DNA from 3 places in the Corynebacterium sp. MSK006 genome. Region 2 is predicted to be linked to each of the others. Evidence: riboswitches for the same ligand, from Rfam matches in the RefSeq annotation. Region 2 holds a riboswitch; each other region holds the start of a gene.
The links. A riboswitch is a leader RNA that binds a small molecule or an ion and turns the genes downstream of it on or off. The one in region 2 is predicted to bind thiamine pyrophosphate.
Positions count from the first base shown of each region.

Region 1: another riboswitch for thiamine pyrophosphate. It lies ahead of QQA02_RS11005 (ECF transporter S component); the one in region 2 lies ahead of QQA02_RS10370 (bifunctional hydroxymethylpyrimidine kinase/phosphomethylpyrimidine kinase).
Region 3: another riboswitch for thiamine pyrophosphate. It lies ahead of QQA02_RS10020 (3-oxoacyl-ACP reductase); the one in region 2 lies ahead of QQA02_RS10370 (bifunctional hydroxymethylpyrimidine kinase/phosphomethylpyrimidine kinase).

Region 1 covers NZ_JASPJZ010000024.1:6,259-16,371, forward strand. Annotated here, with positions in the region: gene QQA02_RS10985 (mismatch-specific DNA-glycosylase) at 43-672, opposite strand; gene lplB (lipoate-protein ligase small subunit) at 684-1,766, opposite strand; gene QQA02_RS10995 (BCCT family transporter) at 1,885-3,960, shown strand; gene QQA02_RS11000 (patatin-like phospholipase family protein) at 4,019-4,882, opposite strand; TPP riboswitch at 4,935-5,045, shown strand; gene QQA02_RS11005 (ECF transporter S component) at 5,044-5,709, shown strand; gene QQA02_RS11010 (ABC transporter ATP-binding protein) at 5,706-7,058, shown strand; gene QQA02_RS11015 (energy-coupling factor transporter transmembrane component T family protein) at 7,055-7,810, shown strand; gene QQA02_RS11020 (peptide ABC transporter substrate-binding protein) at 8,148-9,725, shown strand; gene QQA02_RS11025 (ABC transporter permease) at 9,749-10,113, shown strand, end outside.
Region 2 covers NZ_JASPJZ010000020.1:43,254-53,366, forward strand. Annotated here, with positions in the region: gene grcA2 (autonomous glycyl radical cofactor GrcA2) at 23-274, opposite strand; gene QQA02_RS10365 (pyruvate formate lyase family protein) at 328-2,439, opposite strand; gene QQA02_RS10370 (bifunctional hydroxymethylpyrimidine kinase/phosphomethylpyrimidine kinase) at 2,700-4,265, opposite strand; TPP riboswitch at 4,302-4,395, opposite strand; gene QQA02_RS10375 (NAD(P)/FAD-dependent oxidoreductase) at 4,429-5,829, opposite strand; gene QQA02_RS10380 (SAM-dependent methyltransferase) at 5,966-7,261, shown strand; gene QQA02_RS10385 (NAD(P)/FAD-dependent oxidoreductase) at 7,283-8,506, shown strand; gene QQA02_RS10390 (phosphoribosyltransferase) at 8,511-8,996, opposite strand; gene QQA02_RS10395 (hypothetical protein) at 9,201-9,323, opposite strand; partial or broken gene QQA02_RS11675 (MFS transporter) at 9,358-9,564, shown strand; gene QQA02_RS10400 (MFS transporter) at 9,587-10,113, shown strand, end outside.
Region 3 covers NZ_JASPJZ010000019.1:26,111-36,223, reverse strand. Annotated here, with positions in the region: gene QQA02_RS10050 (acyl-CoA carboxylase subunit beta) at 1-773, opposite strand, end outside; gene QQA02_RS10045 (biotin--[acetyl-CoA-carboxylase] ligase) at 909-1,703, shown strand; gene QQA02_RS10040 (hypothetical protein) at 1,700-2,185, shown strand; gene QQA02_RS10035 (5-(carboxyamino)imidazole ribonucleotide synthase) at 2,305-3,534, shown strand; gene purE (5-(carboxyamino)imidazole ribonucleotide mutase) at 3,621-4,121, shown strand; gene QQA02_RS10025 (YdcF family protein) at 4,132-4,611, shown strand; partial or broken gene QQA02_RS10020 (3-oxoacyl-ACP reductase) at 4,669-5,214, opposite strand; TPP riboswitch at 5,222-5,323, opposite strand; gene QQA02_RS10015 (hypothetical protein) at 5,420-6,235, opposite strand; gene QQA02_RS10010 (hypothetical protein) at 6,422-6,796, shown strand; gene QQA02_RS10005 (putative endonuclease domain-containing protein) at 6,902-7,522, shown strand; gene QQA02_RS10000 (hypothetical protein) at 7,792-7,947, opposite strand; gene QQA02_RS09995 (carbohydrate ABC transporter permease) at 8,100-8,933, opposite strand; gene QQA02_RS09990 (carbohydrate ABC transporter permease) at 8,930-9,988, opposite strand.

The DNA.
Region 1 (10,113 bases), on a different contig from region 2:
GTTCATGGGGAGAGAAATCGCCGCCGTTCTCGGGGGAGGGATCTACTCCGTGTCCGCCCAGACCTCCTTCCAGATCCTCGCGAGATCCGGGATCTGGTAGTGCGCGTTGAGCCCGCTGGGCTGCGGGACCACCCACAGCGCAGTGCCGTCGGGCCAGCCCTCGATGCCTGAGGGGTCCTGCCGGCCGATCTTCGTCTTGCGCCGCCCGAAGGCGTCGCGGAAGGCCGTGATCCCGGCGATCGCCACCGCCCGCGGTCGCATTCGGGCCACCCGCTCGACCAGACGGTCGGCGCCGGCGCGCAGCTCCTCGCGGGTCAGCTCGTCGGCGCGCGCCGTGGCACGCGCCACCAGGTTCGTCAGCGCCAGGCCTCGGGAGAGGAACGCCTCGACCTGCGCCCCGGACATGCCCGCGGCCACGTCGACCTCGCCGTCGACGAGCCCGGCAGCCGTCAGCGAGGGCCAGAAGCGGTTGCCAGGCCGGGCGAACGGCGCGTTGACCGCCGCGGTCCACAGGCCCGGGTTGATCCCGACGATGAGCAGCCGGACCGGCGTATCGGGGTCGGCCGGCATCAGGTCGTCGACGCCGTCGGGCATCCCGGAGAAGTCGTCGAGTTCGGCACGGGTGGGCCGGCGCCCGCCGAGCGGGGAGGGGCGGCGCGGGGCTCCCTTCACTGTCGCGCCGCTCACGGGACGCGGTGGGTCCAGGCGTCGGTGCCGAACTTCTCGTCGACCAGGCGGCGGGCCGCGGCGAGGTCGTCCTCGCCGAGTTCACCGAAGGTGGACGGGTAGCGCGACATGAACGCCTCGATGAGGGTGTCGATGACCTGCTCGCGCGGCACGCCGGTCTGCCGGCGCAGCGGGTCGACGCGCTTCTTGGCGCTGCGGATGCCCTTGTCGGAGATCTTGACCTTGCCGATGCGCAGCACCTCGGTCATCTTGTCGGCGTCGATGTCGTAGCTCATCGTCGTGTGGTGCAGCACAGCCCCGCGCACGCGCTTCTGCGCCGCGCCGCCGATCTTGCCGCCGGTGGAGGTGATGTCGTTGATCGGCACGTACCAGGCTTCCACACCCAGCGACTTCAGCCCGGCGAGCACCCACTGGTCGAGGTAGCGGTAGGACTCCTCGTAGCTTAAGCCCCGCACGGCCTCCTCGGGCACGTAGAGGGAGTAGGTGACGCAGTTGCCGCCCTCCATGAACATCGCCCCGCCGCCGGAAATGCGGCGCACCGGGGTGACCCCGTGCTTGTCGACGCCCTGCTGGTCCAGCTCGTTGGCGTAGGACTGGTAGCTGCCGAAGACCACGGCGCGGTCCTCCCACTCCCAGAACCGCAGCGTCGGGCCGCGCTCTCCCGCGGCGACCTGCTCGAGCAGCAGCTGGTCGAGGGCGACGTTGACGGGGCTGGGCTGGACCGTGCCGCGGATGACGGTCCAGTCGAAGTCGGTGAGGTCGCGCGCGCCGAGCACGGCGCGCCGGGTGGTCTGCGCGACGTCGTGAAGCGTGAAGCCGTGCAACTGCACGTCCATGCCCGCCAACGCGCGCTCCAGGCGCGCCGTCAACGCCTCGGTGTCCTCGGACAGCGGGGCGCCGACCAGGGCGTCGTGAATCGCCCCGAAGGCCTCCTCGGGCTCGAGGAAGAAGTCGCCGGAGACGGAGACCTCCGTGATAGCCTCGCCGTCCTCGACGGCGTCGACGACGACGAGCTTGCCGCCGGGGACCTTGCGCTCGAAGTGGTGACTTCGGGATGTGTTCGGTGAAACGTCGGACATGCCTCTCCACCATAGGTGGGTGCGCGGGCCCCGCGCCGTTATATGCGCCCGGCCGCGCGTAACCTCAAATGAGCTTCACGTCATTTTGACCGCCGAGTGAAAGGACGATTCCGTGGAGTTGAAAGCCTCACCCGCCTCAGGGAAGGACAGGCCCGGGGAGGACCGGCCGCGCACGGACCGCAACGTCGAGCGCGCCCGCCGGTTCCTCCGCGAGGTGACCTACCCGCACAGCATCCACCCGGCGCTGGTGCCGGGTGTCTCGGTCGACGACCAGAAGATCCGCTACCGCGTCGACCGGCCCATCGTGCTCACCGTCGGCGGGCTGATCATCGCCTTCGTCGCCTGGGGCATCATCGCCCCGATGAACGTCTTCGAGGTCTCCAGCGCCGCGCTCGACTGGCTGATGGTCAACCTCGGCTGGATCTTCACCGTGGTCGCCATCGGCATGGCCATCGTGCTGCTGTGCCTGGCGTTCTCGCGCTTCGGCAAGATCCCGCTCGGCCTCGACGACGAGAAACCCGAGTACTCCACCCTGTCCTGGGCGGCGATGCTGTTTGCCGCCGGCATCGGCATCGCCATCATCTTCTTCGGTCCCTTCGAGCCGATGTCGCACTACCTGAGCCCGAGGCCCGGCGCCTACGAGCCGGCGACGCAGGAGGCCGTCATCGGCGCGCTGGCGCAGTCCGCCCTGCACTGGGGCGTCAACGCCTGGGCGATCTACGCCGTCGTCGGCCTGGCCGTCGCCTACGTCTCCTACCGGCGCGGGCGCGTGCCGCTGATGAGCTCGATCCTCACCCCGCTCTTCGGCAACAAGGACACCGACTCCTGGCCCGCGCGCGTCATCGACGGGCTGGCGATCATCGCCACGCTCTTCGGCACCGCCGCCTCCCTGGGCCTGGGTGCCCTGCAGATCGGCACCGGCTTCCAGCTGGTCACCGGCTGGTCGACCACCGGCAACACCGTCGCGCTGGTCATCATCGTCGTGCTGACCTGCGGCACCATCGCCTCGGCGACCTCCGGGGTCGCCAAGGGCATCCGGTGGCTCTCAAACATCAACCTCGTGCTGGCCCTGGGCCTGGCGATCTTCTTCTTCGTCGTCGGGCCGACGGCCTTCTTGGCCAACATGATCCCGGCCGTGGTCGTCGACTACGTCGGTTCCCTGCCCGAGGCGCTCTCGGCGAACATGGGCCAGGGCGAGGACATGCAGGAGTTCCTCTCCGGCTGGACCACCTTCTACTGGGCCTGGTGGGTCTCCTGGTCTCCGTTCGTCGGCGTCTTTGTGGCCAAGATCTCCAAGGGCCGCACGATCCGCGAGTTCGTCCTCGGCGTGCTGTTCATTCCCGGCAGCATCATCATCCTGGCGTTCACCATCCTCGGCGGCACCGCCATCTGGCTGCAGCGCGAGAGCGGCGACATCGTGCCCGGCAACGACCCGGCCAACATGCCGCCGGCCGAGGAGATCTTCTTCATCGTGCTCGACCACCTGCCCGGCGCCCAGATCGTCGCGCCGATCGTGCTGGTCATGCTCGCCGTCTTCTTCATCACCACCGCCGACTCGGCCTCGCTGGTCAACTCCCAGTTCAGCCAGCGCGGCAACCCCAGCCCCAACCGCGTGGTCACCGCCTTCTGGGCGGTGTGCATGGCCGGCATCGCCGCGGTGATTCTGCTGGCCGGCAACGAGAACGCGCTGCAGGGCCTGCAGAACTTCGTCACCGTGACCGCCCTGCCCTTCGCGGTGATCCTCATCCTGATGATGCTCGCCCTGCTGCGCGAGCTGCGCGGCGACCCGCTGGCGCTGCGGCAGCGCTTCGGCGAGGAGGCGCTGGCCGGTGCCGTGCTGCACGGCGTGCGCGACTACGGCGACAACTGGACGCTCTCGGTCGAGGGCACCGCCGACGAGGACTACGCCGCCGGTGCCGCCTTCGACTCCACGGCCGCCGAGTACACCGAGTGGTACGCGCGCACCGACGAGGAGGGCAACCGCGTCGGCTACGACTACGAGACCGGCGAGTACCTCGAGGAGGTCAACGACTCCGCCGCCACCGACGGCAGCTGGGACCCCGAGGAGGGGGAGGGGACCGTGGCCGGTGCGGTCGGCGCGGACGGCGCGGCCGGCTCGGACGGTGCCGCCGACGAGCCCGCCGACGGTTCCGCGGAAACCGACGGCTCCTCGGACGGGGAATCGAAGGCCTAGCGCACTTCAGTGCGCGCGCGGCGCCGGGGCGGTCTCCGCCACCGGCGCCGTCGCCGTCTCAAGCGCCCTCGCCGCGGGCGAGGAACTCGGCGATGGCCGGCCACTCGCGCTCGGCCTGGGCGCGCGCCGAGTCGAAGGCGGCGCTCAGGCGCGCCTCGTCGAGCTCCCGGGAGGAGACCAGCTCGCCCTCGGGCGCGAAGAGGTAGGCCCGGCCGGCCGCCTCGAGCTCGCGCAGGTGCGCCATCGTCGCGTTGTAGCGCTCGTGGCGGGTCAGCAGCTGCTCGGCGACGGCCGGGCGGCGCCGCAGCAGCGCGCGGATCGCCCGGGGGTGCCCCAGTGGCGGGCGCACGAACCCCGGGGGACGGGTCAGGATCACCAGAAAACGCTCGAAGCCGTCGGTCTCGGCGGCGTCGACGGGGATGCCGCCGGAGGGCCCGAGCGCTCCGTCGACGTACTCACGCCCGTCGATCTCGGTGGGCGGCATGATCACCGGCAGCGAGGAGGAGGCGCGCACCCGGTGGAAGAGGTCGACCATGCCGTCGACGTCCTCGGCCGACCAGTAGACGTGCTCGCCGCTCTGCGCGTCGACCGCGCCGATGCGGAAGGGGATCTCCGGGCGCGGGCGCTCGGGGAAGCGGTCGGCGGCGTAGATGTACTCCGAGTGGAAGAACCCCTTGCCGCGCAGGAACCAGCTCAGGCCGGCGAACTCGGGCTCCTGGGCGGCCTCGACGAAGTTGCGGTGCAGCTGCTCGCGGTCGCCGTCGAGGTAGGCGACGGTGTTGGTCGCCCCGGCGGAGATGCCGCCGACCCAGCCGACCCGCACGTCGTTGGCCAGCAGCACGTCGAGCACCCCGGCGGTGTAGACCCCTCGCATGCCGCCGCCCTCCAGGACGAGCGCCGTCGTCGGTGCATTCAGACTCACGGCGGTCCAGCCTAACGGACGGGCGGTTTGTGGGGGTCTGCTACTGTGACACGCGTCATCCGCGGGAGCCCCGGAAGCAGGGGCTGAGATGCCGGTAAGGCCCGGCGAACCGTAGAACCTGATCCGGTTAGCACCGGCGCGAGGAAAGGATCGAATCCGCCATGCGTGAAAACACGCCTGCCGCGAACGCGGCGCCCGTCCAGCCTGCCCAGAACAAGAACGAGCGGGACAGGAAGAACAACACCCCCGGCCGCCTGAACTGGCGCGTGGTCGACATCATCGTCGCCGCCGTGCTCGGCGTGACCTGCGGCCTGATCTTCTGGGTGTGGAACTCCGTCGGCTACGCCTGGACGACCACCATGGACGCGCTGACCCCGGGTCTGGGCGGCATCGCCATCGGCATCTGGCTGCTCGGCGGCACCGTCGGCGGCCTGGTCATCCGCAAGCCCGGCGCCGCGCTGTTCGTCGAGGTGCTCGCCGCGGTCGTCTCGGCCACCCTGGGCAACCAGTGGGGCATCGGCACCGTCTACTCCGGCCTGGCCCAGGGCCTGGGCGCCGAGCTGATCTTCGCCGCCTTCGCCTACCGCCGCTTCGGGCCGGTCTCGGCCGCCCTGGCCGGCGCGGGCGCCGGTGTCGGCGCGATCGTCCTGGAGCTGTTCACCGCGGCCAACCTGGCCAAGACCCTGGAGTACAACCTCATCTACGCCGGCTGCGTGATCGTCTCCGGCGCCGTCCTCGCGGGCCTGCTCGGCCACGCCCTGGTCCGCGCGCTGGCGCGCACCGGTGCGCTGGACCGCTTCGCCGCCGGCCGCGAGGTCCGCGCGTGAGCGTCGTCGCCCGCGACTTCGGCTACCGGCACGCCACCCGCAGCACCCCCGCCCTCGAGCACGTCGACCTCGACGTCGCCGACGGCGAGCGCGTGCTGCTCACCGGCGACTCCGGGGCCGGCAAGTCCACGCTGCTCGCCGCGGTCGCCGGGGTCCTCGGCGGCGCCGACGAGGGCGAACGCACGGGCACCATCGACACCGACGGCACCGTCGGGCTGGTCCTGCAGGACCCGGAGAGCCAGGTCATCGCCTCGCGCGTGGGCGACGACGTCGCCTTCGGCTGCGAGAACCTCGGCGTGGCCCCGGACCAGATCTGGCCGCGGGTGCGCCGCGCCCTGGACCTGGTCGGCCTCGACCTGCCGCTGGACCACCCGACCTCCCGGCTCTCCGGCGGGCAGAAGCAGCGCCTCGCACTCGCCGGCGTGATCGCCATGGGCGCGCACACCCTGCTGCTCGACGAGCCGACGGCCAACCTCGACCCGCAGGGCGCCCGCGACGTCGCCGCCGCCGTCAAGCGCGTGTGCGCCGAGACCGGCGCCGGCCTCATCGTCGCCGAGCACCGCACCGAGCTGTGGGCCCCGCTGGCCTCCCGCTTCCTGCACCTGGCCGCCCCGAAGGCCGGCGGCGGCGTCCGCGAGATCACCGCCGCCGAGCTGCCCGGCCGCCCCGAGCTGCCCGCGGCGCGTCCCGGGCGCGCCCAGGCCGAGCCGGTGCTCACCGGCCGCGGCCTGGTCACCCGCGCGGGCGCGGCCCCGGACGTCGCGCTTCCGGAGGCCTGCTCGACCGTGATCACCGGCCCCAACGGCGCCGGCAAGACCTCGCTGCTGCTCGCCCTGGGCGGCCTCGACCGGCCCCGGCGCGGCGAGGTGCGCCTGCGCGGCGTCGAGGGCGCCCCGCACACCTGGCGCTCGGCCGCGCTGGCCCGCCGCATCGGCACCGTCTTCCAGGACCCCGAGCACCAGTTCGTCGCGCGCAGCGTCGCCGAGGAGCTCGCCGTCGGCCCCCGCGTGGCCGGCCTCGACGACGCGGCGGCCGACGCCCGCGCCGAGGAGCTCATGGACGCCCTGGGCCTGACGCACCTGCGCGCGGCGAACCCCTTCACGCTCTCCGGCGGGGAGAAGCGCCGCCTGTCGGTGGCCACCGCGCTGGCCGCCGCCCCGCAGGTGCTGCTTCTCGACGAGCCGACCTACGGCCAGGACCCGCGCACCTTCGCCCGCCTGGTCGAGATGCTGCGCGAGCTGACCGACAAGGGGGTGACGGTCGCCTCCGTGACCCACGACGAGGACTTCGCCGCCGCCCTCGGCGACCACCGCGTCACCGTCGGCGCCGGAACGGGGGAGCGGGCGTGAACCTCGTCTCGAAGACCAACCCCGTCACCCGCGTCGCCGGGCTCGCGCTCATGACGACCCCGCTCTTGATCAGCGTCGACTGGCTCTCCGCGGCCGTCGCCCTCGTGCTCACGGTGGCGCTGGCCCCGCTGTGCGGCGTGGGGCCCGTCACGCTCGCCAAGCGCGGCTGGCCGATCCTGGCCGTCGCCCCCGTCGCGGGTATCTCGATGGCGCTCTTCGGCCGGCCGCAGGGTCACGAGTACTTCTCCTTCCTCGTCGCCCACGTCACCGACAACTCCCTCGAGCTCGCCCTGGCGGTCACGCTGCGCGTGTGCGCCGTCGCGCTGCCGGTGGTCGTGCTCGTCGCGCACATCGACCCGACCGACCTCGGCGACGGCCTCGCCCAGATCGCGCACCTTCCCGAGCGCTTCGTCATCGCCGCGATCGCCGGCGCCCGGCTGATCACCCTCTTCCGAGACGACTGGGTCTCGATGTCCCGGGCGCGCCGGGCGCGCGGCATCGCCGACCGTGGCCGCCTGCGCCACTTGGCCACGCTCTCCTTCGGTCTGCTGGTCATCGGCCTGCGCCGCGGCTCGAAGCTCGCCGTGGCCATGGAGGCCCGCGGCTTCGGGCGCGCGGGAAAGCGCACGTGGGCGCGCACCTCGACGGTCTCGATTGCCGACGCCGCGCTGCTCGCCGTCTGCGTCATCGTCCCGGCGTTGGCGCTGGGTGCGGCGATGTGGGCGGGCACGTTCCGGTTCCTGGGGGCGTGACGGCGCGACGGCGTGACGGCTGTGCCGTCACACCCGGAGAGCTGTCGCGCCCGGGGAGCAGTCACGCCCTCGGCAAGGGGTGGGGGAGCGGTGGCGGGGTCGCCGCTCCGGGGGAGACGTGCGGCATTCTGCAGGTGTGAATGCGAGCTAGATTAAAATACCCCCGTATGTGTGTGAAGTGTTAAAAGATGTTACCAGTATTTTCCCAGCTAAATCGGGCACAACCGGACAAACACGTGAATACGGGCTTTAACGTCTTTACCCCCGGTCACAGCGAAAAGTAATATTCTCCCTAATCCCGATCCGTCTCCCTATGACTGTGAAAGAGAAAAGCACCATGAAGCTCAGAAAGATCGTGACGGTGCTCTCCGCCGGCGCGCTCGTGTTCGGTCTCGCCGCCTGCTCCAGTGACGGGGACAACGGCGGCAGCGGCGACTACGTGACCACCTACGGCACCGAGCCGCAGAACCCGCTGCTGCCGGCCGACACCAACGAGGTCGGCGGCGGCAACATCATCGACCTGGTCTTCTCGGGCCTCGTCTACTACGACGAGGAGGGCGAGGTCCACAACGACGTCGCCGAGTCCATCGAGTCGGATGACTCGCAGCACTACACCGTCAAGATCAAGGACGGCGAGACCTTCTCCGACGGCACCCCGGTCACCGCCGAGAGCTTCGTCAAGGCGTGGAACTACGCCGTGGAGAACTCCCAGAAGTCCGCGTACTTCTTCGAGCCGATCCTCGGCTTCGAGGAGGGGGCGTCGTCCATGGAGGGCCTCAAGGTCCAGGACGACCACACCTTCACCATCGAGCTGACCCAGCCGGAGTCCGACTTCGCCACGCGTCTGGGCTACTCCGCCTTCTACCCGCTGCCCGAGGTCGCCTACGACGACATGCAGGCCTTCGGCGAGAACCCCGTGGGCAACGGCCCCTACAAGCTGGAGTCCTGGAACCACAACCAGGACGCGACCGTCGTGCCCGACGAGAACTACGACGGCGACCGCAAGGCCCAGAACGACGGCGTCCAGTTCGTCTTCTACACCAACCCGGACGCGGCCTACGCCGACCTGCTCTCCGGCAACCTCGACGTCCTCGACGCCGTGCCGGACAGCGCCTTCTCCAGCTACGAGCAGGAGCTCGGCGACCGCTCGGTGAACAAGCCGGTCGCGATCTTCCAGTCGTTCACCATCAACTCCAACGAGGAGCACTTCTCCGGTGAGGAGGGCAAGCTGCGTCGCGAGGCGCTGTCGATGGCCATCGACCGCGAGGAGATCACCGACACGATCTTCCAGGGCACCCGCACCCCGGCGACCGACTTCACCTCTCCGGTCATCCCGGGCCACTCCGACTCGCTCGCGGGCAAGGAGGTCCTCGAGTTCAACCCGGAGAAGGCCAAGGAGCTGTGGAAGAAGGCCGACGAGATCTCCCCGTACTCCGGTGAGTTCACCATCGGCTACAACTCCGACGGCGGCCACCAGGCGTGGGTCGACGCGGTGACCAACCAGCTGCGCAACAACCTGGGCATCGACGCCAACGGCGCGCCGACCCCGGACTTCAAGACCCTGCGCGACGACATCGAGAACCGCACCATCAAGGGCGGCTTCCGCACCGGCTGGCAGGCCGACTACCCCTCGCTGGGCAACTTCCTCGAGCCGCTCTACGCCATCAACGGCGGCTCCAACGACGGCGACTACGCCAACAAGGCCTTCGACGACAAGCTGCGTCAGGCCGCCGGCGCCACCGACGCCGAGTCCGCGAACAAGTCCTACAACGAGGCCCAGGAGATCCTGCTCCAGGATCTGCCGGCCATCCCGCTGTGGTACGCCAACACCGTCGGCGGCTACTCGGAGAACGTCGACAACGTCGTCTTCTCCTGGAAGTCCGTGCCCCTCTACTACCAGATCACCAAGAAGTAACACCCCCGCGATAAAGGTCGACCATGCTCCGCTACACCGGTCGGCGGCTGCTGCAGATGATCCCCGTGTTCTTCGGGGCGACCCTGCTGCTCTACGCGATGGTGTTCCTGATGCCCGGAGACCCCGTCGAGGCACTCGGCGGGGATCGCGGGCTGTCTGACGCCGCGCGGGAGCGCATCACCGCCGAGTACAACCTCGACAAGCCGTTCCTCGTCCAGTACCTGCTCTACCTGAAGGGCATCGTGACCCTCGACTTCGGCACGACCTTCTCCGGTCGCCCCGTCTCCGAGGCGATGGCCAACGCCTTCCCCGTCACCATCAAGCTGGCGGTGATGGCACTGATCTTCGAGGCGGTCTTCGGCATCGCCTTCGGCCTGTTCGCGGGCAT
Region 2 (10,113 bases):
GGGCTGCTGCCAGCGGTGCTGTCTAGCTGGAGTGGTGGAAGGTGCGCGAGATGACGTCGCGCTGCTGTTCCTCGGTGAGCTTGACGAAGTTGACGGCGTAGCCGGAGACACGCACCGTCAGGTTCGGGTAGTTCTCCGGGTGCTCCATCGCGTCGGTCAGGGTCGACTCGTCGAGGACGTTGATGTTGGCGTGGTAGAGGCCGGCGTCCTGGTTGGCCTCGGTGCGGGCGGCCTTCATCGCGGCCTGGCGCTCGTCGAAGGTGGGGGCGGTCATGGTTGGCTCCTTCAGGGATGCGGGGTGGTTGAGGGGATCAGGGGACGGGGAAGTCAGTTCGCGCACCGCTCGGGGTTCATCACGAAGCCCGCGTCGAGCACGCCGACCAGGTTGTTGACCTGCTCCTCGCGGTTGCGGCCGAGGCCGGCGGGGGTGATGGTGTTGGTCAGCGAGATGCCGTCGAGGGCGTCCTCGTAGTTGAGCTTGCCCACCGACAGCATCGAGGCGACCATGCCGTGGTTGTCGAGGCCGTTCTCCGGGTTCGCGCCCGGCGCGAACGGGGCGCCGGCCTCGTGGCCGGACGGGAAGGCGCCGGTGGCCTTGCCGTAGACGACGTTCGAGGTGATCGTCAGCACCGACTGGGTCGGGATCGCGTCGCGGTAGAGCGGGATCTGGCGGATCTTCTCCATGACGGTGTAGACCACGGTCGCGGCGATGTCGTCGGCGCGGTCGTCGTCGTTGCCGTAGACGGGGAAGTCGCCCTCGGTGACGTAGTCGACGATCAGGCCGGTCTCGTCACGCACCGGGGTGACCTTCGCGTACCTGATGGCGGACAGCGAGTCGGCGACGATCGACAGGCCGGCGATGCCGCAGCCCATCGTGCGCACGATGTCGGAGTCGTGCAGCGCCATCTCGACGGCCTCGTAGGCGTAACGGTCGTGGCAGTAGTGGATGATGTTGAGCGCCTCGACGTAGGTGCCCACCACCCAGTCGAGCATCTCCTCGTACTTCTGCCAGACCTCGTCGAAGTCGAGCGGGCCCTCGGTGGTGATGGGGGAGAAGAGGCCCTCCTCGGTGACCTGCTTGCCGGTGGCCTCGTCGCGGCCGCCGTTCATCGCGTAGAGCAGCGCCTTGGCGGCGTTGACGCGGGCGCCGAAGAACTGCATCTGCTTGCCCACCCGCATAGGCGAGACGCAGCAGGCGATGGCGGCGTCGTCGCCCCACTGCTCGCGGATCTGCCTGTCGGACTCGTACTGGATCGCGGAGGTCTCGATGGAGATCGCCGCGCAGAACTCCTTGTAGCCCTCCGGCAGCTCCGGGTCCCAGAAGACGGTGATGTTCGGCTCCGGGGCGGGGCCCAGGTTGCGCAGGGTCTGCAGCAGGCGGAAGGAGGTCTTGGTGACCTGGTTGCGGCCGTCCTCGGTGAAGCCGGCGTCGGACCAGGTGGCCCAGTACGGGTCGCCGGAGAAGATCTGGTCGTAGTCCTCGGTGCGCAGGAAGCGCACGATGCGCAGCTTGATCACCAGCGCGTCGATGATCTCCTGGGCGTCCTCCTCGGTGATCCGGCCGGCGGCCAGGTCACGCTCGAAGTAGATGTCGAAGAAGGCGGACAGGCGCCCGATCGACATGGCCGCGCCGTCCTGGGACTTCACGGCGCCGAGGTAGGCGAAGTAGGTCCACTGCACGGCCTCCTGGGCCGTGGTCGCCGGCCCGGAGATGTCGAAGCCGTACATCTCCGCCATGTGCTTGAGCTTCTTGAGCGCCTTGATCTGCTCCGCGTGCTCCTCGCGGTAGCGCGCCCAGTGCTCGGAGAAGGGCTTGTCGGCCACGGAGTCCTTGGCGCGCTGCTTCTCCTCGATGAGCCGGTCCACGCCGTAGAGCGCGACGCGGCGGTAGTCGCCGATGATGCGGCCGCGGCCGTAGGCGTCCGGCAGACCGGTGACGATGTGCGAGGAGCGCGCGGCGCGGATGCGCGGGGTGTAGATGTCGAAGACCGCGTCGTTGTGGGTCTTGCGGTAGCGGGTGAAGATCTCCCGGACGTCCGGGTCGACCTCCTTGCCGGCCTCCTTGATCGCCGTCTGCACCATGCGCCAGCCGCCGAAGGGCATCATGGCGCGCTTGAGCGGGACGTCGGTCTGCAGGCCGACGACCACGTCGTCGTCCTCGGAGATGTAGCCGGCGGGGAAGGCGTCGATGTCCGCCGGGGTCTTCGTGTCGACGTCGTAGACGCGGCGCTCACGCTCGACGGAGAGGTACTTCTCCTCGAGGTGGTCCCACACCCTGCGGGTCTTGTCGGTGGGCCCGGCCAGGAAACCGGCGTCACCGTCGTAGGGGGTGTAGTTGCGCTGGATGAAGTCCCGGACGTCGATCTCGTCCTGCCAGTCGCCGGCGGTGAAGCCGGCCCAGGCGGAGGACGTCTCGTCCGGGGCGGTCGTGGTGGTCACGTGGGCACACATCCTTCCGGGCGAGGGCGTGGGCCGGGTGTGACGGTGGCCAGACGGGGTGTTCACGCTCCCGCGCGTGTCAATCAGATTGCCTATGCAGTCTCTTCCGCGGGACTCTGACCCGCGGGCTCACGGCCGCACTGGCGGTGCGGGTGATTACCACAGCTCAGTGTACACCGCAATGGTCGGACCTTAAGGCGCGACACGTCATTTTGCCTGCGGTGACTTTCCCACCTCACACCGCCGTGCGTCGCCGCAGGTCAGGCTCGGGACGCCTGGTCGAAGAACTCCCGCTCCCAGTGGCAGGAGTTCAGGAAGGCGCGCACGGCCCGCGCGCGCCCGCGCGGGGAGCCCGCGGCCAGGGCGCGTTCGACGCGGGCCATGGCGGCCTTCGTCTGCGTGATGAAGCCCTCGTCGGAGTAGGTCTCCAGCCAGGCGCGGTAGGGGTGGTCGGCGCGGATGTGGTCGGCCATGCGCAGCCCGATCTCCGAGTAGAGCCAGTAGCAGGGCAGCACGGCGGCGGCGCCGACGCACGGCTCCTCGGAGCGCACGGTGGCGCGCAGGAAGCTGGTGTAGCCGAGCGTGACGGGGGAGGGGTCCTCGGCGTCGGCGCCGCCCTCGGGGAACCAGGCGCGGTGCAGCGCGGCCTCGGTCTCGATGGTCTCCGCGGCGTCGTGGAACCAGGCCAGCCGGTCCTCGCCCGTGGGGGTGCGCGTGCCCACCTCGGCCAGCGCCTCGGAGTAGTCGTCCAGGTAGAGCTTGTCCTGGTGCAGGTAGAAGTCGAATTGGGCCTCGGCCAGCGAGCCGCCCGTGAGCCGGCGCACGAACTCGCCGGTGGTCGCGGCCTCGGCCACCCCGGCGGCGGCCCGCCACAGCGCGGCGGTCCAGGGACCGACGGCGGCGATGCGCGCCTCGAGTCCCTCTGCGGCCAGCGCGTCGAGGTCCTCCGGGGTCTCGAGCACCTCCGGGACGGCGGCTGGCTCCGGCCACGGCGTGGTCGACGCCGCGGCGGCCAGGCGCCGCGAGCGGTGCGTGTGGTCGACGGGCCCGTTGCCGGTGCCGATGCCGAGTGCGTCGGCGTAGCCGATGGCCTCGGCCAGCCAGCCGGTCGCCCAGGCCAGGGCGGCCGCGGGCTCGTCGCCGGCGGCCAGGCGCCCGGCCAGCGCGGAGGACAGCGAGCAGCCGGTGCCGTGCGTGTTGCGCGTGGCCACCCGCGCCGTGGGCGCGGGGTGGGTGGCGCCGTCGGGGGAGACCCAGACGTTGTCGGCGCGCTCCTCACTGAGGTGCCCGCCCTTGACGACGACCGCGCAGCCCAGCTCGGCGGCCAACCTCGCCCCCTGCGCGGCGGCGGCGTCGAGGTCCTGCGCCTCGGGCTCCCCGGCCAGGACGGCCAGCTCGGGAAGGTTGGGGGTGATCACGGTGGCGCGGCGGCACAGCTCGCGCAGTGCGGCCTCGGCCGCGGAGTCGAGCAGGCGGTCGCCGCTGGTGGCCACCATGACGGGGTCGAGCACCAGCGTCTTGACGGGGTGGGCGTCCAGGTAGTCCGTCACGGCCTCGGTGACCTCGGCGGTGCCGAGCATGCCGATCTTGACGGCGTCGACGCGCACGTCGTCGAAGACGGCGTCGAGCTGGGCGAGGAGAAACTCGACCGGCGGGGTGTGCACCTCGCGCACGCCGCAGGTGTTCTGGGCGACCAGCGAGGTCACCACGCTCAGCGGGAACGCCCCGGTCTCGCTGATCGCCTTGATGTCGGCCTGGAGTCCCGCGCCCCCGGTGGGGTCCGTCCCCGCGATCGCGAGGACGGTGGGGATCTGTGTGCTGGCCATGGGCGGTGTCCTTCCTAATCGAAGGCCCCGGCCCGCGCGCGTCGAGGAGACAATCCCTCCGCTAGTGCGAGCTAGAGCAGGTTCCACGGGTGTGTTCTCAGCCCCTGGCGGGGCACCCCGTTGTCTTGGACGCCACCCTAGCAGCGCACAACGTCCCTCCGGGTCAGAGGTTCGGGTACTGCGCGGAGTCGCGCACCTCGATGGGGCTGTCCGTGTCCTTCGGGTCGAACAGCTCGGTCAGCTTTCGCAGGGCGGTGCGCCCGTGCATCTGCTGCGAGGTGGTCGCCAGGTTCCAGCGGTGCCGCGAGATCGCGTTGAGGCCCCAGGAGAAGGCCGCGACGAAGCGGTTGCGGAAGCCGACGAGGTACATCACGTGCACCGCCAGCCACAGGACCCAGCCGATGAAGCCGGCGACCTCGACGTTGCCCATCTTCACCACGGCGGAGAAGCGGGAGACGGTGGCCATCGAGCCCTTGTCGAAGTACTCGAAGGGCTCGCGGGCGGACTTGTCGCGGCCCGCGGCCTCGGCGGCGATCTGCTCGGCGGCGTACTCGCCGCCCTGCATGGCCACCTGGGCCACGCCCGGCAGGCGGTCCTTGCCCATCATGTCGCCGACGACGAAGACGTTGTCCAGGTCGCCCACAGTCAGGTCGTCGTTGACCTGCACGCGACCGTCGCGGTCGACGTCGGCGCCCGCCTGGTCCGCGATGAGCTTGCCCAGCGGGGAGGCGGCCACGCCGGCGGACCAGATCTTGGTGTAGGTCTCGATGGTGTGGTCGGCGTCGCCGGAGTGGTAGGTCACCGAGTTCTCGTCGACGTTGTTGACCATGGCGTTGAGCTTGACCTCGACGCCGAGGCGCTCGAGCTGGCGCTGGGCCTTGCGGCCGAGGCGCTTGCCGAAGGGCGGCAGCACCTGGGGCGCGCCGTCGAGCAGCACGATCTTCGCGGAGTTCGGCGAGAAGTTGCGGTAGGCGCCCGCCAGGGTGCGGTGGGCCATCTCGGCGAGCTGGCCGGCCAGCTCCACGCCGGTCGGGCCCGCGCCGACGACGACGAAGGTCAGCAGGCGTTCGCGCTCGGCCGGGTCGTCGGTCTGCTCGGCGCGCTCGAAGGCACCGGCCACGCGGGCGCGGATCTCGAGGGCGTCGTCGATGGTCTTCATACCCGGGGCGAACTCGGCGAAGTGGTCGTTGCCGAAGTAGGACTGACCGGCGCCGGCGGCGACGATCAGGGAGTCGTACTCGTAGGTGCGGCGGTAGTCGCCGAGCACGGTGGTCACGGTCTGCTTCTCGGTGTCGACGTCGACGACCTCGCCCTCGACCACCGAGGCGTTGTCCTGCTTCGCCAGGATCTGGCGGGTCTGCGGCGCGATCTCGCCGGAGGCCAGGATGCCCGTGGCCACCTGGTAGAGCAGCGGCTGGAACAGGTGGTGGTTGTTCCGGTCGATCAAGGTCACGTCCACGTTCGCCCCATCGAGCTCGCGGGTGGCGAACAGGCCGCCGAAGCCCGATCCGATGATGACGACGTGGTGGCGGCCGCCGGCCGGGCGGTACGGCTGTTCAGTCATGCGGCAATGCTCCTCTGGTTCAGCTTTCATGCACGGCGTAATGATAGACCCACCTCACTCCCGCGACACCCCGGTGGGGTCACACGCGCGCGCCGGACGCGTGGCGGGCCTCTCGCCGGGTAACCTCTGACACGTCATGACGAGCGAGCATCTCGAGAGCATCGACCCCGGCCGCTGGCCCGGGGTCGCCCGCGTCCCCGTCGGCACCGCCGCCCGCATCCGGGCCCGCCGCGCGGAGGCGCGCTTCGCCGACGCCTGCGCGAAGGCCGGCCTCTCCCTCGACCCCGCCGGCTCCCCGGACCTCGTCGTCGAGCACGAGGAGCTCTTCGCCCGCCTGGGCGCCTCCGGCTGGCTGGGGCTGGCCGAGTCCTTTATGGCGGGGGAGTGGCGCGCCGACGACCTCTCGTCCGTCCTGCGCGCCCTGGTCTCGGCCGGCTACCGCCCGGCCGTTGGCGCGCGCCCCCGCGTCGAGCCCGGCGACTACCAGGGCGCCGAGCTGCCTGCCGAGCTGGTCAAGTTCAGCTCCGGCGACCAGGTCACCTTCGCCGCGGGCGCCTTCAGCTCCGGGGTGCCGACGACCGTGCGCACCGCCGTGGAGTCCTTCGTGCGCGGCGCCGGGCACGGCGACGAGCCCGCCCGCCACTTCGTCGACGTCACCGAGCACTCCGCGCCCGTCGACGTCGCCCGCCCGGACCTCGGCCCCGCCCAGCGCGGCGCGCTCGAGCTCCTGCTCGACGCCGTGGACTGCCACCCCGGCACCCATCTGCTGGAGTACCCGGGCACCGGCTCGACGCTCGCCGTCGCCGCCGCCGAGCGCCGCGCGACCGTCGACACGCTCACCGCCGACCGCGCCCACCTCGAGGCCACCGTCGAGCAGCTCACCCTGGCCGGCGTGCGTGACTCCGTGGCCACCGAGCTCATCGACTCCGCCGTGCCCGTCGGCTGGCGCGGCCGCTACGACGCCGTCGTCTCCGTCGAGCGCTACGAGCAGCTCTCCGCCAGGGACCGCCCGGCCTTCCTCACCGCCGTCGACCACCTGCTCGCCCCCGGCGGGCGCCTGGCCATGCAGACCGTGGTGGCCACCGACAAGACCACGGCGACGGCCCGCCGCGCGCTCGACCCGCTGCGCGCCTACCTGTGGCCCGCGCTCGATTACCCGCTGCTGACCGACCTCTACCGACGCTTCGATCGCGGCTCGGCGCTGCGCGTCCTCGCCGAGCGTCACCTCGGTTCGCACCTCGGCGAGACCCTGCGCCTGCAGGAGGAGACCTTCGCCGCGCACCACCGCGAGGCCGCCGCCGAGGGCTTCGACGCCGTCTTCCGGCGTCTGTGGCGCTACCAGTTCGCGCTGCGCCGCGCGCTCGTCGACCTCGGCATGCTCGACCTGGTGCAGCTGACCGCCGTGCACCGCCACCGCCGCGGCCGGCGCTGAGGTGCGCCTACACTCGGTCCCATGACCGATGTCTCACAGCTGAAGGACTCCTACCCGCACGTCATCGTCGGCGGGGGCGAGGCAGCCGACGCCGCCGTCCGCGCCATCCTCGACGCCGCCCCCGAAACCGAGGTGCTCGTCGTCAACGGCTCGCAGCACCCGCCGGTGGGCCGCCCGGCGCTCTCGAAGACGCTCTGGATGAACCCCGACAAGGAACTCGCCGACGTCTACCTGGGCACCGAGCGCACGGGCGCGACCGTCGTCAATGACGCGCGCGCAACCGCGCTGGACCCGCAGCGCCACACCGTCACCGTCGAGGGGCGCGAGATCTCCTACGGCCGGCTCCTGCTGGCCACCGGCTCCCGGGCGCGGCGCCTGCCGGGACAGCCGGAGAGCCCGCGCGTGCTCACGCTGCGCGAGACCGAGGACTTTGTCGCCCTGCGCTCGCTGGTCAGCGAGGGCACCGAGGTCGCCGTCGTCGGCGGCGGCTACATCGGCTCCGAGCTCGCGGCGGGGCTGTGCGCCGTCGGCGCCGAGGTCACGCTCTGCTTCCCGGACGATAAGCTGCTCGCCCACATGCTGCCCGACTCGATCGCCACGCACGTCTCCGAGGTCTACGGCGGCAAGGGGATCACCCTCGAGTCCGGCTTCCGCGCGGAGAAGATTGACGTCGCCGACCCCGAGCGCCCGACCGTCCTCGCCGAGGACGGACGCACGGTGATTGCCGACGTCGTGGTGCTCGCCCTGGGCGCGGAACCCGCCGTCGAGCTGGCGGCCGACGCGGGCCTGGAGACCGCCGCGGGCGGGGTGCGCGTGGACGCGACCATGGCGACCAGCGCCGTCGACGTCTGGGCGGCCGGCGACATCGCCGCCTTCCCGGACGGGCTCTTCGGGCGCCGCCGCGTGGAGCACGTGGTGAACGCCGGCGGCACCGGCAAGACGGCCGGGGCGAACATGGCCGGAACGCACACCGAGTACACGGACACCCCAATGTTCTTCTCGGACCTCTTCGACGACGGCTACGAGGCCGTCGGCCTGCTGGACACGCAGCTTCAGACCCGGGAGTTCTGGAACGACGCCCACACCGCCGCCGTGGTCTACTACCTCGACGGCCACGAGGTGCGCGGCGTGCTCAACTGGAACACCTGGGACTCCGTGGGCACGGCGCTCGAGACCATCGCCGACTCGCAGGCCGGCAAGATCGGCCCGGCGGACCTCGAGGACCGGATCACGCCGGGCGCTTGAGGAGCTACGGCTTCTCGACGTCCGAGGTGACCGGGGGCAGGACCGACCAGGGGAAGTTGATCCACTGGTCGGTCTCCTTCCACACGAAGTCCGGCTCGATGACCGAGTGGGGCTTCTTGTAGATGACCGCGGTGCGCGACTCGGCGACGGTGGCCGCGCAGAAGTCCTGGACCAGGCGCAGCGTCTCACCGGTGTCGGCGACGTCGTCGGCGATGAGGACCTTCATACCGGTCAGGTCGACGGCCTTCGGGGTCGGGGGGAGCATCACGGGCTGCTCGAGGCGCTCGTTGACGCCGGTGTAGAACTCGACGTTGATCACCGAGACGTTCTTGATGTCCATCGCGTAGCCGAGGGCGCCGCCGATGAGCAGGCCACCGCGGGCGATGGAGAGGATGACGTCGGGTTGGTACTCCTCGAGCACCTGGCGGGCGAGTTCGCGCACCGCGGTCCCGAATCGTTCGTAGGTCAGATTCTCGCGCTCTTCAGCCATGCAGTCAGTTTAGCGGTCGGCACCGGAATGTGACCGCTCGGCTCGGCGGACACCGGGGGAGAGTCAGGGGAGAGGTTAGGGAGAGGCGCCCGGGTCCTCCCGCGGGTCGCGGGTCTCGCGCCGGCGCCGCGGTGCTAGTGTGACGCCCGTCCCATATTCCCGGCAAAGGGAGGGTCGCAGCGTGGCCCCGAACCGCACACCGCCTCAGGCGGCCTGGATCCTGCTCCTGGTCGTCATGGTCCCGCAGCTCGGGCTGACGCTGGCCAACCCGTCGAACACGGCGATCGCGGGGGAGTTGGGCACCTCGGTCGCCGCCGTCGAGGCCACGCTGACCGTCTACATGGTCGGTTACGCGGTGAGCATGTTCGTCCAGGCCCTGGGCGGGACGTCGACGACGGTGCTGTGCCGGATCATCGTGCAGCGCCGCTACCCGGCCGACCGCCGGATCAGCGTGCTGACCTCGATGTCCATGGTCATCTCGCTCACGCCGTCGCTGTCGCCGCTGGTCGGGGGACTGGCGGCCCAGGTGCTCGACTGGCGGGCGCTCTTCCTGGTGCTGGCCGTCTTCGCCGTGGCTCTCGTCCCCGCTGATGCTCATGCTCGGCGGGGCAGGGGCGGACAACCCGCGCCTGCCCTCGCCGCGTCAGTTCTCCGCGGCCATCGGCCAGGCGCTCACGAACGGGAGTTTCCGCTGGTACGCGGGCGCGACCTCGCTGGTGTGGATGACCTACTTCGGGTTCGTCAGCTCCTCGACGACGATCCTGCAGGACCTGATGGGGCAGTCGCCGGTGGCCTACGGGGCGCTGATGGCCGTGCCGGCGCTCGGGTATCTCTCGGGCAGCATGCTGGTTAAGCGTTCCTCCGACGCCTCCCGGGCGGTCGTCCGCGGGCTGGGCCCCGGCGCGGTGGGCGTCGCCGGCGCGCTCGTGCTCGCGGCGCTCGGTGTCACGCAGCGCCCCGTGCCCGTCGTCGTGGCGATGGCGGTCACCTTCATCGGCGTCGGGGCGACGATCCCGTTCACCCAGGCGGGCCTGTTGGGCCTCGAGCTCGACTACCCGGGCGTGGCCGCGGGACTGTTCTTCTTCATCCAGATGGCCGGCGGGGCCGCGTTCTCGGC
Region 3 (10,113 bases), on a different contig from region 2:
CTGACCAGCTCCTGGACCCACTCGAGGGCGTCGGTGTCGTCGGCGGCGGTGTAGTGGGAGTTGCCGGCGGTGGTCATGTGCACCTCGGCGCCGCCGAGCTCGGCCTGGGTGATCTTCTCGCCGGTGACGGTGGTGATCACGTCCGGGCCGGTGACGAACATCTTCGCCGAGTCGCGGACCATGACCACGAAGTCGGTCAGCGCGGGCGAGTAGGCGTTGCCGCCGGCGCAGGCGCCCATGATCACGGAGATCTGCGGGACCACGCCCGAGGCGCGCACGTTGTGGTAGAAGGTCTGCGCGATGAAGTCGAGCGAGACCACGCCGTCCTGGATGCGCGCGCCGGCGCCCTCGTAGAGGCCGATCAGCGGGCGGCCGGTCTCGCAGGCCAGCTGCTGCAGCTTGGTCATCTTCTCGCCGTAGACCTCGCCGAGGGCGCCGCCGAAGACGGTGCCGTCCTGGGAGAACACGCAGACCTCGCGGCCGTCGATGGTGCCCCAGCCGCAGATGATGCCGTCCGTGACCGGGCGGCGCTTGTCCATCCCGAAGGCGTGGGTGCGGTGGCGGGCCAGCTCGTCGATCTCGACGAAGCTGCCCTCGTCGAGCAGGACGTCCAGGCGCTCGCGGGCGGTCAGCCGCCCCTTGTCGTGCACCTTGTCCACGGCGGCCTGGCCCATCGGCAGGCGGACCTCGGCGCGCCGCCGGCGGAGGTCGTCGTTGCGCTCGGCGGTCGTCGGCGGGGCGGTGAGCACCGCCGAAGATGAGGGATCAGTCATGTTCGGCGATAGTAACCATCCCGGGCAAATGTTTCAAGACCGAAGTGATCGGGATTTGCCGCGCCACCTGCGTCACCCCAGGTTACGGTGCCGAAGGTTGGCGGAAAATTATTCGCTCCACCTACTCTGGTCGGCGTGAACATCACCACCGTGCGCGAGGCCCTCGCGGAGTTCTACCCGTCCATCGAGTACGTCGAGGAGACCGGCTCGACCAACGCCGACCTCATCGACGCCGCCGACCCCGTCGACCGCACCGTGCTGCTGGCCGGGCACCAGTCCGCCGGCCGCGGGCGCAAGGGCCGCAGCTTCACCGCCCCGCCCGGCACCCAGCTGATCTTCTCCGTGGTCTACCGCCCGGCCGCCGAGGTCTTCGCCGGCCCCGTCTCCGAGGTCCTCGACAGGCTCGGCCTGCTGCCGCTGACCGCCGGCCTGGCCTTCTCCGACGTCGTGGCCGGCTCGAAGCTGAAGTGGCCCAACGACGTGCTCGTGCGCGGCAAGAAGGTCTGCGGCATCCTCGCCGAGGCCGACGGCCTGGGCGAGGACCACCCGCGCATCGTCCTCGGCTGCGGGCTGAACGTCTCCATCGCGCCCGAGGACCTGCCGGTGCCCACCGCGACCTCGCTGGCCATCGAGAACGACCTCCTTGCGGGTGAGGGCATGGAGGCCGTCGCCGTCGCCGTGCTCACCGCCCTCGAGCGCCGCGTGCGCCAGTGGGAGTCCGGCTCGCCGCAGCTGCTGACCGACTACCGCGCCGCCAGCGGCACCATCGGCCAGGCCGTGCGCGTGGAGACCCCCTCGGACACCATCTACGGCGTGGCCGAGGGCATCGCCGAGGACGGCGAGCTCGTCGTCGTCGACGACCAGGGCATCCACCGCACCCTCTCGGCCGGCGACGTCACCCACCTGCGACCCTGGCGGCCCGGCCAGTGACGCCCGGCCGCGACCCGCACGCCGCGCCGGCGCCCCGGGCGCGGCGCCCCGAGCGGCTCATCGTCGACCTGAGCGCCCCGCTGGGCTCGCTGACCTTCGCCGTGCTCGAGTGCGTCCTGATCACGGCCCTGGCCTGGATCGCCGTCGGCTACCTCGACGGCCCGGGTGCGGGCACCGTCAGCGTCGACGTGCGCAACGGCATCGTCGGCGTGTGGGCGATCCTGCTGGCCTGGCGCCTGCTGCTGCCGCTGTTGCGCGCCCGCCACCAGCTCTTCCAGCTGACCGACCGGCGGATCCGCGTGCGCCCGGCCAAGCTGACCGCGCGCACCGGCAGCATCCGCCTCGCGGACGTCCTCGACGCCAACCGGCGCCGCCGCGGCACCGTCTCGCTCATGGTGCGCGGCTACGAGCGCCCCCTCGTCTTCGAGCGCGTCGCGCACACGCGCAAGGTCGTCGGACTCATCCGCGAACGCCTGCGCTGACACCCCGCGCCGGGCGGGCGGCGTGAGCGCGCACGCGCCGACGCCGCAGCGCACCCACGCCGCGCCAGGGCCGCCCACGTGGGGGAGGGGCGGCGTCGGCAATCGGGCCGCGCACTAGGATGAGCACCGTGACTGACTCCGGAAACCCCCACGCCCACGCCCCCGGAACGCCCACCGTCGCCGTCATCGGCGACGGTCAGCTCGCGCGCATGATGCAGACCGCGGCCATCGAGCTCGGCCAGTCGGTGCGCCTGCTCGCCGGCGCCCCCGACGCCTCCGCCGCCCAGGTCGCAGCCGACTGCGTCCAGGGCGACTACCACGAGCTCGCCGACCTCGAGCGCGCCGTCGAGGGGGCTGACGCCGTCACCTTCGACCACGAGCACGTGCCCAACCGGCACCTGCGCACCCTGCTCGACCGCGGCGTCGTCGTCGAGCCGCGCCCCGAGGCGCTCATCTTTGCCCAGGACAAGCTCGAGCAGCGCCGCCGCCTCCACGAGCTCGGCCTGCCCGTGCCGCCGTTCGCGGCCATCGAGTCGATTGACGACGCCGTGGAGTTCTTCGAGCGCGTCGACGGCGCCGTCTGCCTGAAGGCGACGCGCGGCGGCTACGACGGCCACGGCGTGTGGTTCCCCGGGGACCTCGAGGACCTGAAGAAGCTGGCGGAGAAGCTGCTGGGCGACGAGGTCCCGCTGATGGCCGAGGAGAAGGTACCCTTCACCCGCGAGCTGTCCGCGATGGTCGCGCGCAACCGCAGCGGCGAGTGCGTCGCTTGGCCCGTCGTCGAGTCCGTGCAGGCCGACGGCATCTGCCACGAGGCCGTCGCCCCGGCGCCCGGGCTGCCCGTCGACATCGAGCGCGGCACCCGCACCCTGGCCGAGACCATCGCCCGCGAGCTGGACGTCACCGGCGTGCTGGCCGTCGAGCTCTTCGAGGCCGAGGGCCCCGAGGGGGCGCCGCGCGTGGTGGTCAACGAGCTGGCCATGCGCCCGCACAACACCGGCCACTGGACCCAGGACGGCTGCGTGACCAGCCAGTTCGAGCAGCACCTGCGTGCCGTGCTCAACATGCCGCTTGGCTCGACCGAGCTGGTCACCCCGCACACCGTCATGGTCAACACCCTCGGTGCCGACGAGTCGCCCGAGATGCCGCTGACCGAGCGCGTCAACGCCGTGTGGCGCCGCTTCCCGCACGCCAAGATCCACCTCTACGGCAAGTCGCACCGGCCCGGGCGCAAGCTCGGCCACGTCAACGTCACCGGCTCCGATCTCGGCGCCGTGCGCCGCGAGGCCCAGCTGGCCGCGCACTTCCTGGTGCACGCCGTGTGGGCCGACGGCTACCGCGAGGCCTGAGCCCCGCCGAGCCCGCGCGCCCGGCCACCGGAACCTGCCCCCCCCCCGAAACTGACCGCTGAACCCCGAAGGAAGGAACCTTCACCATGCAACCTGTCGTCGGCCTGATCATGGGCTCGGACTCCGACTGGGACACCGTCCAGCCCGCCGCCGAGGTGCTCGCCCAGTTCGGCGTGCCCTTCGAGGTCGGGGTCGTCTCCGCCCACCGCACCCCGGACCGCATGCTCGAGTACGCCAAGACCGCCCGCGAGCGCGGGCTCAAGGTCATCCTCGCCTGCGCCGGCGGCGCCGCCCACCTGCCCGGCATGGTCGCCGCCGCGACCCCGCTGCCGGTGATCGGCATCCCGCGCGCGCTGAAGAACCTCGACGGGCTGGACTCGCTGCTGTCTATCGTCCAGATGCCCGGCGGCGTGCCGGTGGCCACCGTCTCCGTCGACGGGGCGAAGAACGCGGGGCTGCTGGCCGTGCGCATCCTCGGCGCCGGCGACCCCGCGCTGGCCGAGAAGATGGAGGCCTACCAGCAGGAGATGGCCGACGGCGTGCTGGACAAGGACGCCGCGCTGAAGAAGCGGCTGCTCGGCGAGTGAGCGGGACCGCGTGAGCCGGGCGACGCAGTGGCCGATCCTGGTGCTCGGCTCCAAGACCGACGGCGGCCGGGCCCAGCCTGTGCTGGCCGCCCGCCTGCGCATCGCCGCCGCGGTGGCTGCTGAGCACCCCGGCGTGCCCGTCGTGGTCTCCGGGCGCGGCGAGTCCGACGTCATGGCCCGCGACCTGCGCCAGGCCGGGGTCGATCCGGCGCGCATCGTCGCCGAGCCGCTGGCGACCTCCACCAACGAAAACCTCGAGCACGCCCGCCGGCTCTTCCCGGACGCCGGCGGCTTCATCGTGGTCACGAGCAACTACCACGCCCGCCGCGCCCGCCTGTGGGCCTGGCACCTGGGCATCCCCGTCGAGGTGATCCCGGCGCCCACGCCCAAGGCCCAGCGCCGGGACACCTACCTGCGCGAGGTGCTCGCGCTGCCGCACTCGGCCACGCGCATCGCCTGGCGGCGTATCCTCGCCCGCCTCGGGCGCTGACGCCGCACTACCTGCGCAGCGGGTCCGGGGCGCCCGCTGGCCCGGTGCGTCGGCTCGTCAGCCCATCACTAGCCCACCGTCGACCAGCAGGTTCTGGCCGGTCACCGCGCGCGATAGCGGCGAGGCGAAGAAGACGGCGGTGTCGGCGAACTCCTCGGGGGTGGTCACCGAGCCCAGCGGGGTGCCGGCGGCGATCATGTCGAAGACCTCCTCCGGGGTGACCGCCGAGGCGTCGGTGGTGCGCAGCAGGCCGCCGGAGACCATGTTGACGGTCACGTGCTTCGGGCCGAGGTCCTTGCAGAAGGTGCGCGTCAGCGACAGCAGCGCGGCCTTGGCGGCGGTGTAGTCGTGGTAGGGCACCGAGGGGGCCTGGAAGAGGTCGGTGCCGATGTTGACCACGCGGCCGAAGCCGGCCTTCTCGAAGTCGGGCACGGCCAGCTGGATGGTGTTGAGCGCACCGTGGACGGCGCCGGAGAACTGGGCGTCGAAACGCCCGGCGGTGATGTCCTCGGCCTTCGGGCGGGCGTCGCCGTCGAAGGAGAAGTCGACCAGGGCGTTGTTGACCACGGTGGTCACCGGGGCGTCGAAGTGCTCGTGGGCGCGTCGCCCGCGTGCGAGGACCGGACATCCCTTCGCCAGTATTGACTGGATCAGGTTCGACGGGTGCCATCTCAGCCTTCCCCCTAAGGGGAAAGCACCCCGTGTCACTGGACCCGAAGTTAGCGTCGTCACAGCTTCGGCGGTGGGGTCGGGGTGGGTGCGGGTGCCGCCGGTGGCCGCCGGCCGTGGCCGACGTTTCAGGAGCCGGTTAGCGGTTCATGGCCTTCTGCAGCTCCGGGTACCAGACCGGGGAGAAGGAGCCGATGAGCATCAGCAGCGCGAAGAGGGCGGCGCCGACGCCGACGCCGATGCCGATCTTCTTGGCCTGCTCGAGGCCCTCGTTGAGCTTGCTGTTTTCGTCGCCGGAGGAGATGCTCGCGGCGCTGAGGATGGCGTCGTCGTCCGCGCCGGCGGAGGCGCACTTGCGCAGGGCGTCCTTGCGCGGGCCGTCGAGCTCGACGGTCGCGGTGCGGTAGGCGACGACCAGGCGGTTCTGCAGCGTCTTGTCGGTGGTGTTGACCGTGGCGTTGAAGTCCTCGATGTTGCCCTTGAGGGCGTCGCTGAGGCCGGTCAGCTCCAGGGCGATGTTGGTCTTGTCCACGCCCCACTCGCCCTTCTCCAGGGAGGACGTGTGCTCCTTGTTCGCCTCGCGCTGCAGGCGTAGGGCGGCGGTCGGCACAATGGTCCACGGATCGCTGTAGCCGTTTTCCTTGACCAGGTCATTGGCCTTGCCGAAGTCCCCGGCGCGGAGGGTTAGACGGCCCTGCTCGGCGGCGGGGCGGACGATCTCCTCGAGGCCTGGAACGGCGTCGTAGAAGACGTCGGCCTGGGCCTGGAAGCGCTTGCCCTCGAGCTCGGCGTAGCGGTCGTGATCGGCCTGGTCGTAGACGATCGTGCAGCGCTGGGCGTCCTTGTGGTAGGTCACCTCGGCGGCGTTGGCCTGCGGGGCGGTGAGCAGGGTGGAGGCGGTCGCGGCGGCGGTGAACACCGCGATGGCGGACTTGCGGTTCATGCGGAACTTCATGTTCAGAATCCTGTTGTGTGGCGCGACAAAGGGCTTAGAGCAAGATAATAGCGTGCTGGATTATGAATGTGCGCCTGATCTGTCAACGGGGGTGTGGTTACCCCTGGGGCAGATGTTTCCTGTGGGGTCCGGGGTGTTCCGGGAACCGATTGACCGGTCCGGTCGGTCCAACAGGTTGAGACGAGTATGCCGAACGAGAGGACCGTCGTCGTGGATTACCGCGGCACCGAGATTGACAGGCGCCTGTCCCACCACCTGCAGGGAGATGACCTGCACCGGCAGGCGCCTGTGCCGTGTCGCGGCAAGGTCGTGGAGGCTGCCTTCCAGACGACGGTGTATCCGTCGGAGCCAGCGGAGGAGTTTGCCCGACGTTTCCGGCTCGCCTCCCCGGACCTGTGCGTCCCGGCCGAGTCCGCCCGCAACGACAAGTTGGTGATGTCGCAGGGCGAGGCCCATCCGCGCCGGATCAAGTACTGGGTCCCCGCCGTCGACCGGATCTACGCCCACCTGTCCATCCGCCCGCGCGCGGTCGCCGCGGTGTGGAGCGCCGCGATGCTCTGAGGCGTACCCGAGTTCAGCGACTCGGCCGACACCGTCCTCTTCAACCGGGGCGGCGACAAGCGGGTGGCCCGACACAGCCTCGAGCCCACGCTCCTGCGGCGGGACATGACGGGGCTGACGTGGTCGACCACGCTGTGGGACCTGCAGGTCAGGGTTGCGCCGCCGATGATGACCGCCCTGCACTGCATCCGGTCAGCCCTGCTCGGAACCCATCGCTGGCCTGTGCCGGAGGTACCCGGTCTGGATCCGGACCTGGTGCGTGCGGTGCAGGTCGCGGACCGGTTCATGCATGTGTGGCAGATCGGTCCCGAGGAGTTCCGCGCGTGCGCGAGTCCGTTCATCGCCGCCGGCAGGCTCGATTCGGTGCTGCGGTTGGCTGATGCCGGTGCGGAGTCGGTGCCCGAGACCACGACCAGGCTCCAGGCCGTCACCGTGTTCAAGGGGAAGGACTGCACCTGGACGACGCAGTTGAAGATCCGGGTGAGCGACCGGTTGATCTCGGTCGCCGACGTCGGCTGCGCGGAGCTGAAGATCGCGAACTTCTACGACGGCGAGCACCACCTGAAACGCCGCCAACGCGACAAGGACTTCGCCCGCCGCCACGAGATCCAGAGCGCCGGTTGGACGGTCATCGTGCTCACCGCCGGCATGCTCCATGAGCCCGAGAGGTGGTTGCCGGATCTGGCCGGCTACATCGACCGGATTCGGGCCCGGCAGGTCGGATGAACGGGCTCCGGTAGGGGAGCGGTGGGGCCGGGACACCGGTTTTCGGTCTCTGGTCGGCCATGTGCGGTGCGGATTTACCGACCGCGGGTCGGTAACCAATTTTGGCCGATCCTGCGACCTGGGGTTTTGTGGAGGCCAAATCAGCTTTACCGACCGGGACCCGGTAAAAGCCCCCGCGCAGGCCGGCCCAGCCGCGGTCTGGGCCCGGTTCGGGGCCCGATCCAGCCTCAGCGCAACCTCGATTCCGCCCCGACCGGGCGCCCGCTCCCTCAGTCGGAGTACCGCGCCCGGCCCTTCCAGACCAGCCAGGTCGCCAGCACCATCACCAGCGCGAAGAGCCCGGGCCAGATCGCGGGATCGGCCCGGAAGACGTTGAGCACGGCCTGCAGGACAGCCAGCGCGGTCAGGAACCCGACGAAGCCCAAGGCGGTGTCCCAGACCAGGGCCCGCCGCCGGCTCTCGGACGCGCCCGGGCCAGGCCCGGGGCCCGCCCCAGGACCAGACCCAGCGCTCGACCCGGGACGGGAGCCGGGCCCGCCCCCGGACGCATCCCCGCCCCCGGCCTGATCCTCCGAACTCACGCCTTGACCCCGCCCGCGGTCAGCCCGGAGACGATCCGGCGCTGGAAGAACAGCACCATGATCACCAGCGGGATCGTGACCAGCGCGCCGGCGGCCATGATCGAGGTGTACGGGTACTCGAAGGCGCTCGGGCCCGAGAAGCGCGCGATCGCCACGGTCACCGGCTCGGTGTCGGTCGTGGACAGCTGGCGGGCGAGCATGAACTCGTTCCAGGTCGCGATGAACGCCAGGATCGCCGTGGTGAACAGCGCCGGGGCGGCCAGCGGCAGCAGCACCTTACGGAAGGCCTGCCCGCGGCTGGCGCCGTCGACGCGCGCGGCCTCCTCGAGCTCCCAGGGCAGGGTGCGGAAGAAGGAGACCAGCGTGTAGACGGTCAGCGGCAGCGCGAAGGAGATGTTCGGGATGATCAGCGCCTGGTAGGTGCCGATCCACCCGAGGTCACCGAAGAGCTGGAAGAGCGGGGTGACCAGCGCGATGCCGGGGAACATCGAGGCGGCCAGGACGATGCCGGTGACGATGCCCTTGCCGGAGAAGTCCAGCCGGGCCAACGCGTAGGCGGTGAACACGCCCACGGCCACGGCCAGCGCGGTCGTCGTCGCAGAGATCAGCAGCGAGTTGCCGATCGCGCCCAAAAAGTCGTTGCCCTTGTCCGTGGCCAGCGCATCGCGGAAGTTGTCCAGCGTGACGTGCGTGGGCCACGGGGTGGTGTCGAACGTGTGCGACGGGTCGCGCAGCGCGGTGACGACCATCCAGTAGAAGGGCGCGAGCCCCCAGATCAGAATGAAGATCAGGCCCAGGTAGTTGCCGATGAACGAACGCGTCTTGCTCATCGCGCACCGCCTTCCACGTCGTGGTCGCCTCGATTGCCGACGTCGCGTGGGTCGCCGTCGCGCATCGCGTCACCGTCGCGCGTGGCGTCACCGCCGCGCGCTCCGACCCCGGCGGACCCCGCACGCCCGCGGCCGAAGTGCTCGCGCAGCCCGCGCAGGCCCCGGGCCCGGCTTTTGCCGCCGGGCAGGTTGCGGGTGCCGGAGACGTCCGCGCCGAGGAAGCGGATCATGACGAACGCCACGGCGAAGATGAGCAGGAAGATCAGGGTGGACAGCGCGGAGGCCGAGTTGAAGTGGCCCTGGCGCATGTCCTCGACCACCAGCTGGGAGACCGTGGCGGTCGGCGAGTTCGAGGACCCGGAGATCATGATCACCGGCAGGTCGTACATGCGCAGCGCGTCGAGGGTGCGGAAAAGCACGGCCACCATCAGCGCCGGGCGCACCAGCGGCAAGGTGATGCGGGTGAAGCGCTGCCAGGCCGAGGCACCGTCGACGCGGGCGGCCTCGTAGAGCTCCTTGGGGATCATCTGCAGGCCGGCGAGGATGAGCAGCGCCATGAACGGCGTGGTCTTCCAGACGTCGGCGATGATCACGGCGGTGCGTGCGGCCCACGGGTCGGTGGTCCAGGCGATGTCGGTGCCCAGCGTCGCGTTGACCACGCCGTCGGGGGCGAACATGAACTGCCAGAGCTTGGCCGTGACGGCCGTGGGGATCGCCCAGGGCACGAGCACGGCGGCGCGGACCAGACCGCGGCCGCGGAACTCGCGGTTCATCACCAGCGCCATGATCACGCCGAGGACCGTCTCGAGGGCCACGGTGACCACGGTGAAGAACAGAGTGATGCGCACCGCCGGCCAGAAGTCGGTGGCGATGACGCCGGGCGGGCAGACCCCGGCGGAGCAGCGCTGGGTCAGCCAGTAGAAGTAGTGGTCGAGGCCGGCGAAGCCGCCCTCGGTGAACAGGCCGGTCTCGGGGTCGAGCCCCTTGTCGGCCTGGAACGACAGCCAGACCGCGCGCACGATCGGGTAGCCGATGACCACGGCCAGCACGATCATGGCCGGGGCGATCAGCCAGGCGGCGTTGCGCGCCTGGACGCGCGCCTGGCGGCGCGCGCCGGTCCGGCCGGACTTACGGGTTCCGGTGGGGGAGGGGCGCTCCGCGGTGGTCACCCCACCTGCGG